DNA from 4 places in the Lysinibacillus sp. NPDC047702 genome. Region 3 is predicted to be linked to each of the others. Evidence: riboswitches for the same ligand, from Rfam matches in the RefSeq annotation. Region 3 holds a riboswitch; each other region holds the start of a gene.

Region 1 (2,175 bases), on a different contig from region 3:
AGCATTTGAAATCACCTCCGTTTGTACTTCGACTGTATTTAAGTAACCTAATGCATCAGCAACATTTGCCTCTGTACCATCAATTTGCACAATAAGTGTACCGTAAGCACCGTTTTTCGTTTGAGAGATATTACCATGCACAATACTGACTTCTACATCAAAGTGCTTGACGAGGTGTGAAATAACAGGTTGCTCTGTTTTTTCGCCGACAAAAATTAGCTTAACAAGTTGTCCAGTTGGATAATTTGCTTTTATTTGTGCAACCGTCTCCTGCGTTTCCTTTGTATCTGTAATTTGAGACACAAATTTTTTCGTAATAGTGGCTTGTGGTGCTTGAAATACTTGTAAAACCTCACCACGTTCTACTATTTCTCCTGCCTCCATTACTGCTACACGATGACAGATTTTACGAATAACGTGCATTTCATGTGTAATTAACACAATTGTTAATCCTAAACGCTCGTTAATATCAACAAGTAAATCCAAGATTGCATCCGTAGTCTCTGGATCAAGTGCTGAGGTTGCCTCATCACATAATAAAACCTCTGGATTATTGGCTAGCGCTCTAGCAATACCGACACGTTGCTTTTGACCACCCGATAGCTGTGATGGATACGCCTGATCACGTCCATCTAAACCAACAAGGGTAATCAATTCTTTCACACGTGCATCACGCTGTGCCTTTGAAACACCTGCGATTTCTAGTGGAAAAGCGATATTTTCAGCAACGGTTCTAGACCATAGTAGATTAAAATGCTGGAAAATCATACTTACCTTTTGTCTAGCATCTCTGAGCTTTTGCCCCTTTATAGATGAAAACTCTTGATTGTTAACCTTCACCGTACCAGATGTAGGCTTTTCTAAGCCGTTCAATAAACGAATCATCGTACTTTTACCAGCGCCACTATAGCCGATAATGCCAAATATTTCACCTTTATTAATGGAAAGGTTTACGTCTTTGACTGCTGTTAATTCGCCATTTGCGGTTTTGTATTTCTTCGTAATATTTTGAAGCTGGATCATAGCGAATACTCCTTTTCTCATATAGAAAACCCCTTCACTCACAGACAAGTAGAAGGGGTCACGTATTTATACGCTCAACCGTTCTCTCATCTTTCAAAGATAAATCTTTGGGTGATTTGGCACCTTTTCACTTTGTGATGGTTGCCGGGCTTCATAGGGCACTTCCCTCCGCCACTCTTCATAAGAGTTCGATATATTTAATGTTTTAGTAATCTATTTGTTACTTTACCATGCTAGCAAACTTCAGTCAATTGATTTTTTTAACAATTCGTATAAAAATGGTACGGATTGAAAAGCATAGATTTTTTCTGTCACTTTTCCGCCATCACAGACGAGTAGACAAGGTACACTCTCGATTTCGTGATCTAAAGCAATCTCCTCAACAAAATTTAGGTTTGCTTTGCCGATTTGAAGCTTAGGCAGTAATTGCTCAACAATCATCATCATTTTCGATGCTACAGCACATGTACCACACAAAGGTGTATATAAATAAAAGGCAGCTCTTTCCCCCGACTGGATAGCCGCGACCCACTGCTCTTTTGACCATTCTTCCATTTTTTCACGCAACCTTACAAAATAAATTGATTATGGATTGAGAAATGTGCTCGTAGCAATATCATTGCTAATATCTTTCTTGGAGTTGTCTCGACTTCTTTATACGTTGGCATTGTACGTAAATGCTCTGCCTCTGGATAATGTCTGTCCATTAATGCCCGCAGCTTATCTCCTGATGGATCTGCATCAAAAAATGTATAAAGCTCACAGCCTTCATATGGATCAAGCAACACTTCTAATTGATGCACACCAATTGTACCATTCGTACAAAGTATTGTGACATCTTCACTTAAAATAGGTTCAATTTGAAGCTTATCCGAACGGCCTTCAACAATTAAGCATTTTCCCTCGAACATCACGCCACCCCCATTAGACATATCCCTTTTCCTTATAATCATTATATCAATTAAGCACTAACGATGGTAATGTTAGACACCCATTGAGAAGCAAACTATCTTACCAGCCATGAAGATAATAAAAAACGTCGGTAAATGCCGACGTTTTTCTATTAGGGCTTGTCTTATTCAGCGATCATTTCTTCGTATTGCTCTGCTGTCATAAGCTTTTCAACTTCTGATGCATCAGCAGGCTCAACAA
Region 2 (2,175 bases), on a different contig from region 3:
ATCTGCTCGCTTTCCCAAAGGATTCTAGCAGATTCTCTATTTTATCCCGCTTAACGTGCTGTATAATCCCCTTTTCAAGAACAAAAAATTCTAAGTAGGGATCTTAATAACCTGTATAAGCCCAATTGTTTCAACGAATAATCAGTGGAAGATGGGGAAAATAACCACTTTGTCGAAGTCTATTTTTAGTACTTACCAGCTTGCAATTACAGAACCCTTAAATTCATCTTCAATAAATTTGCGTACTTCATCAGATTGATAAGCTTCAACGAATTTTTTAATCGTTGGATCATTCTCATTTTCGGCACGTACTACGATATAGTTTACATAAGGAGAGTCAGTAGATTCTAAAAGGATAGAATCTTCTTTAGGATTAATGCCAGCATCAAGCGCAAAGTTTGTATTAATAGCAGCTACATCAACCTCACTAAGCTGCTTTGGAATTTGTGCAGCCTCTAACTCTATGAATTTTAAATTTTTCTTGTTTTCCTCAACATCACGGATAGATGCTGTTAGGCCAGTACCTTCTTTTAATTTAATATAGCCAGCTTCTTGTAAAACAAATAGTGCACGGGCACCGTTTGTTGGATCGTTTGGTAAACCAAATGTTGCTCCGTCTGGTATTTCATCAAAAGATTTATATTTTTCAGAGTAAACACCCATTGGATTCAGAATAGTTTTTCCTACTGGTACTAAGTCTGTATCATGATCTTTATTAAAAGTATCTAAGAAAGGCTCGTGCTGATAGCTGTTTGCATCAAGATCGCCTTCAGCTAATGAAGTATTAGGTAAAACATAGTCAGAGAAGGATTTAAGCTCTACTTCCAAGCCTTTTTCCTTTGCAACTTTTGCCGCAACCTCTGCAATTTGTTCATGTGGACCAGAAGTGACACCTACTACGATTTTATTTTCATTAATAGCCTTACCTTGGTCGCCATTACTATCTTCTTTTGTACCACAGCCTACTAATGCCGCTGCTAATGTAAGACCTGCTAAGCCTATTAAAAATTTGTTTCGTTTCTTCATGAAAATGACCTCCAAAGTTTGTTTTATCGGTTTTTAAAAATAAAAAAAACTCTCTTATAAACTAAGAGAGGCTCATGAAAAAACGTCCTCTCTTATCTATCAAACGACAATCGTTTGCAGGATTTAGCACCTTCCTTTAAAAAGGAGGTTGCCGAGCTTCATAGGGCCAGTCCCTCAGCTACTCTTGATAAGAGATATATAGTATTTTTATAAATCCGATAGAACTAATATAAATTATAGGTTATTATTAGTCAATAATTATTTTATTTTTTATTTATTTTGATTTAGCAAATATGTGAAGAGATGAATGGTTTTTTGTTTTTGCATCCGCTGAATCAAGTGAGAGCCCCCTACGGATTTTGAGTAGAAGCTTTTAGAGCTAGCTGGACGTTGGGCGTAAATAATTTTGAAGCAAAAGGGGGTGTAGGGATGCCTATAAGAGTAAATTATGGAGTTGGAGCATTTGGAAAAGTGATTAGTGCTCGTATTTTAATGGGGACTGATATTATTGAGGGGATAGAGGCAATCTGTCAAGAGAACGATATTGAGTCGGCTACCATTGTTAGCTGTATTGGCAGTTTTCAAAAAAGTAGTTTTGTATATTTAGTACCAGATGAGACCTCTAAAATTAATGTCGGTTTCAGTGAAGTAGTTAAAAAAGAGGGACCCCTTGAATTTATTCAAGGTGCTGGTGTTGTGTGTAAACGTGATGGAGAATATGAGACGCATCTTCATGGATCAATGAGTGATCAATGGGGTCAAGTATCGGGAGGGCATTTGATAAAGGGTGGAAATATTGTAATTACAGCCGATATCGTTTTAGCTGAGGTACAGGGCATTCAGCATATTCGCCAATTTGATGATGAAACAGGACATGTTCAATTTTATCCTTTAGAAAAAGACTTACGAAGTCCAAGAAAGATCGAGAAATGAAAAAACTGTTCTATGGCATTGCTGTAGAACAGTTTTTTTGGAATTTGTTTATATCAATTATGCCTCGGCATAATTGCGTCCGGAATCGGCTTTGTGCTTAGGCCTGCGTGATGCAGATCAGTTAGCCGTTATCGCATGGATGCGATGATTTTAGGCTAACATCCTTTATTAACTCCTTTTCGATTCCGTGACATCCGCCAGAGGCTTTGGGCCAAC
Region 3 (2,175 bases):
TTCTAAACCTTGTAATAAATTAAATGCCGCATCAGCACTTAATGTTGGCCCAAAGTCACGTAGTAATTGTACACGCAGCTTTGTAGCAAATGCAGCTGCTGCTGTGTCTATACCATATCGGATGCCATGATAGGAAGCATCTGGCTCAGTAAATCCTGGGAAACGACCACGAGTCCAATCAAATTTCCCTGCATCAACTACAACGCCACCTAAAGTTGTTCCATGTCCACCAATCCATTTTGTTGCGGAGTGAACAACAATATCGGCACCAAAATCAATTGGTGTAGAGCCATATGGTGAAGCAAACGTACTATCGATAATTAATGGTAAGCTGTTTTCATGTGCAATATTAGCCACCGCCTCAATATCTAGTACTTTTAAGCTTGGGTTACCATAAATTTCAGCGAATACTGCTTTTGTTTTATCAGTGATTGCTGCCTTGAAGTTTTCAGGATTTGTTTCATCTACAAAAATCGTTTTAATACCATAGTTTGGTAGTGTGTTAGCAAATAAATTATAAGTACCACCGTATAAAGAGCTAGCTGCAACAATTTCATCCCCTGCACCTGCAAGATTTAAAATTGAAAATGCTATCGCAGCTGCACCAGATGATAGTGCTACTGCTGCTGTACCGCCTTCTAATAAAGCGACGCGTTTTTCAAAAACATCTACAGTTGGGTTCGTAATACGTGTGTAAATATTGCCAGCTTCCTCTAGGGCAAAAAGACGTTGCGCATGAGCAGTGTCTTTAAAAACGAAAGCCGTAGAGCGATATACGGGTACGGTGCGAGATCCTGTTACCGGGTCAGGCTCTTGGCCCCCATGTAACAGCAATGTTTCTGGTTTAAAATTTGTCATTGTATACCTCCAAGTGGTTATTTTTTTACGATGGTACCGGAGATGAGGAGGATTTTTCAGTAGAAAACAAAAACCCCCTTCAGCTAAGAAGAGGGTTGCAGTTGCAAGTTTTCCTCCCCTTATCTGCCAGATCCAAGTAAGAATCTGTAGGAATTAGCACCTTAGCAAGTTCATTTCTTGCTGGTTGCCGGGCATCATAGGGCCTATCCCTCCGCCGCTCTTGATAAGAGTATTGCGATTCAATTTCCATCGTTGTTACACAGTATAATCATAGACTTTTTTTCTGTCAACACTAAAATTTTATTTTTTCCGAAACTTCAGTCTGCTTCTTTACGTAATATGAACGCATACACTATTTTAATATTTATTTAGAAAGGAGGATTTTCATGATAACAACCATCATTCTATTTATTGTTGTTGGTTATTTCATCGGCTGTCTTCATGGCTCTAAAGTGGCACAGTTTTTATCCGGTGTAGATTTAAAAAAGACTGGTCATGGGAATGCAGGTGCATCCAATGCAACCCTTTCCCTAGGATGGAAATACGGGGTATTAGTAGCACTTATCGATATTGGTAAAGGTGTGTTAGCGATTATTGGCGCACATATCTATCTAGCAGATGCAACACATTACACAGAGGTGCAAGTTTGGCTCTTCACCTATCTCATAGCAGCAGGTGTCATTCTGGGTCATAATTTCCCATTCCATATGGGCTTTAATGGCGGTAAAGGTACAGCTTCCATAATAGGAATATTGCTTGCTGTTGATTGGAAAATTGGTTTATTTGCACTTATTCTATTTGTCATTTTATCTTTTGCGACAAACTATTTAATCGTTGGTGTTTTAGAGTTCTATCTTGTTTTTTGTACAGCAACTTATTTATGGATTCCGGGAATAGGTCCAACGATTATAGCTTTGCTACTTTTTGGCATAGCTATCATATTGCATATCGAAAATATTAAACGATTAGTCAAAGGAACAGAGCCTAAGGTAACTTCGGCTTTTAAGAAAAAGAAATAATATTTTTTTGGATGTTTTTGTCTTTTCTATGACCATATATTTTCTCTTTATCTACTATTAATGCTGTAAAAAGGGAGTATTTCACTTACTTATTTTTTCTCCAATAAATAGATAAATTATTTTCTTAATAAAACATTTTACTGACCGATGTTATAGACAATAATCGTCATGTTTATCGTAGAAAGGATGAAAAAATATGTCTACTCTTCAACAAGCAGCCGCAAAACGTAATTTAAAGCCACTTTGGATTGGTTTAGCCTTTGCTTCATTAATCATCATTATTTTTTTACCTAATAAC
Region 4 (2,175 bases), on a different contig from region 3:
TCGTAAATTTCACGTTCCATTGGATCTTCTATTTCATAAACTTCAATTTTGAAAATTTCTTGACGATGATTTTTCATAGGTGATACATTGTCTTCAAAATGTTTTTTTATACGTTGACGAATTTTACGCGCTTTACCGACAAATAAAAGCTCATTTTTCTCATTGTAAAATAAGAAGATGCCACCTTTGTCTCGTGTGATTTTATGGAAGTCAATAAAACCATGGTATGGTGTAATTGGTACATCACCAGGCTTTAAATCTTGCTCACGCTGGCGAATCACTAAATCTGGTTTAGGAAATTCAATTTTAATCAAGCTATTCACGTTCCTCTCTGTTACTAAAGGTATATGTTAACATAATCACAGCATGTTTACCATAAAATTTCATATGTTGTTATGATGATTAGTGTTCATCAAAATTTAGCTAAACATGCATAGTAATGACAAAATATTCTATGTTTTATTGATATTCTTAATAGTTCATGTTACAATTCATTTTAATTAAATAATCTTATCAAGAGAAGCTGAGGGATTTGGCCCGATGACGCTTCAGCAACCTCTAACAAATGTTAGAAAGGTGCTAATTCCAGCAAAGGTTTTTTCCTTTGAGAGATAAGAGTGAACGTGGTGAAAATCCCCCTCATTCTATCTCGCATGGAATAAGGGGGATTTTTTAATTTCATAAAAAGTGTCATTGTAAACTTGATTTTGAAGAGGGAAATAAAAGAGAGGGGAATGCAAGATGCCAATTAATATTCCAAAAAACTTACCAGCTGGAGAACATTTACGAGAGGAAAAGATTTTCGTGATGGAAGAGGATCGTGCGAATACACAACAAATTCGTCCATTAAATATATTAATTTTCAACTTAATGCCTGAAAAAGAGAAAACAGAGCTGCAATTACTGCGCTTGCTAGGGAATACGCCACTGCAAGTCAATATTACATTTTTAAATACAGCAACACATGAATCAAAAAATGTTAGTAAATCACATTTACAGCTATTTTACACGACTTTCCAACAAATTCGTCATCGCCGCTTTGACGGAATGATTATTACAGGAGCACCTGTAGAGAAGATGGCTTTTGAAGAAGTGAATTACTGGCAGGAAATCTCACAAATTATGGATTGGTCTAAGAAAAACGTGACATCTATCCTACATATATGTTGGGGGGCACAGGCTGCTTTATATCATCATTATGGAATCGGGAAGGTTGAACTTCCAGCAAAATGCTCAGGTGTTTATTCGCATGTCATTACAGATTTAACAGTCGACTTAGTGCGTGGATTTAGTGATTTATTTACAGCACCACATTCTCGTTATACATCTGTTTCTATTGATGAAGTACGCAATCATCCTGATTTACGTTTACTGTCCTATTCAGAGGATGCAGGTGTATTTATTGTGCAGTCCAAGGATAATAAAAACATTATGATCACAGGTCATCTTGAGTATGATGCAACAACTTTAGCAGATGAATATAATCGAGATGTCGCAAAAGGGTTAGATATTACTGTACCGGTGAACTATTTCCCGAATGACGACCCAGCACATGAGCCAATTAATACATGGCGTGCCCATACCCATTTGCTATTCTCAAACTGGCTGAATTACTATGTTTATCAAGAAACACCATATGAATGGGATTTCGTTGATGAAATTGAATATCATATTTAGTTAAATTTAAATCCGCAAAAAGCCCAATGTCTCAACTTACTAGAGTGAGAGGTTGGGCTTTTGCTATTTCACTCTTTGTTCACAAATACTGCCATTTTTCCCTTGGATAATTTCTAAAAAGTTGAATTCTACTTAATGTTTGGTATATTATTTTATCAAATGATAGATTTAACTATCATTTTTATTTTACTGAAAGAAGGGATTCATGATGATAAGTGTAGAAGATGTTCCAAAACCAAAAACATTTGGTCCACTTGGCCATTTGCCCTTAATCGATAAAGAGCAGCCAACATTATCACTTTGTAAGCTTGCAGAAGAGTATGGGCCGATATATCGATTAGAAATCCCAGGTTATACTAGCTTAGTAATATCTGGTCATGAATTGGTAGCTGATGTTTGTGATGTTTCACGTTTTGATAAGCAGATTTATAGTGAGTTAGAAAATGTTCGTGCTTTTGGTGGTGATGGCTTATTTACAAGCAGAACAACTGAGCTGAA

The links. A riboswitch is a leader RNA that binds a small molecule or an ion and turns the genes downstream of it on or off. The one in region 3 is predicted to bind S-adenosylmethionine.
Region 1: linked by a shared signal. The riboswitch ahead of ACQKIM_RS19865 (methionine ABC transporter ATP-binding protein) and the one ahead of ACQKIM_RS08155 (O-acetylhomoserine aminocarboxypropyltransferase/cysteine synthase family protein) in region 3 are both predicted to bind S-adenosylmethionine.
Region 2: linked by a shared signal. The riboswitch ahead of ACQKIM_RS27120 (MetQ/NlpA family ABC transporter substrate-binding protein) and the one ahead of ACQKIM_RS08155 (O-acetylhomoserine aminocarboxypropyltransferase/cysteine synthase family protein) in region 3 are both predicted to bind S-adenosylmethionine.
Region 4: linked by a shared signal. The riboswitch ahead of metA (homoserine O-acetyltransferase MetA) and the one ahead of ACQKIM_RS08155 (O-acetylhomoserine aminocarboxypropyltransferase/cysteine synthase family protein) in region 3 are both predicted to bind S-adenosylmethionine.

Annotation. Positions count from the first base shown of each region.
Region 1 covers NZ_JBNNMG010000049.1:28,749-30,923, forward strand. Annotated here, with positions in the region: gene ACQKIM_RS19860 (methionine ABC transporter permease) at 1-5, opposite strand, end outside; gene ACQKIM_RS19865 (methionine ABC transporter ATP-binding protein) at 1-1,023, opposite strand, end outside; SAM riboswitch class I at 1,107-1,210, opposite strand; gene ACQKIM_RS19870 (thioredoxin family protein) at 1,267-1,578, opposite strand; gene ACQKIM_RS19875 (hypothetical protein) at 1,593-1,934, opposite strand; gene gcvH (glycine cleavage system protein GcvH) at 2,099-2,175, opposite strand, start outside.
Region 2 covers NZ_JBNNMG010000105.1:222-2,396, reverse strand. Annotated here, with positions in the region: gene ACQKIM_RS27120 (MetQ/NlpA family ABC transporter substrate-binding protein) at 193-1,026, opposite strand; SAM riboswitch class I at 1,116-1,220, opposite strand; gene ACQKIM_RS27115 (PPC domain-containing DNA-binding protein) at 1,456-1,959, shown strand.
Region 3 covers NZ_JBNNMG010000011.1:22,092-24,266, reverse strand. Annotated here, with positions in the region: gene ACQKIM_RS08155 (O-acetylhomoserine aminocarboxypropyltransferase/cysteine synthase family protein) at 1-858, opposite strand, end outside; SAM riboswitch class I at 975-1,088, opposite strand; gene ACQKIM_RS08150 (glycerol-3-phosphate acyltransferase) at 1,245-1,877, shown strand; gene ACQKIM_RS08145 (DASS family sodium-coupled anion symporter) at 2,074-2,175, shown strand, end outside.
Region 4 covers NZ_JBNNMG010000024.1:30,941-33,115, forward strand. Annotated here, with positions in the region: gene ACQKIM_RS13225 (nucleotide excision repair endonuclease) at 1-314, opposite strand, end outside; SAM riboswitch class I at 508-618, shown strand; gene metA (homoserine O-acetyltransferase MetA) at 742-1,677, shown strand; gene ACQKIM_RS13235 (bifunctional cytochrome P450/NADPH--P450 reductase) at 1,883-2,175, shown strand, end outside.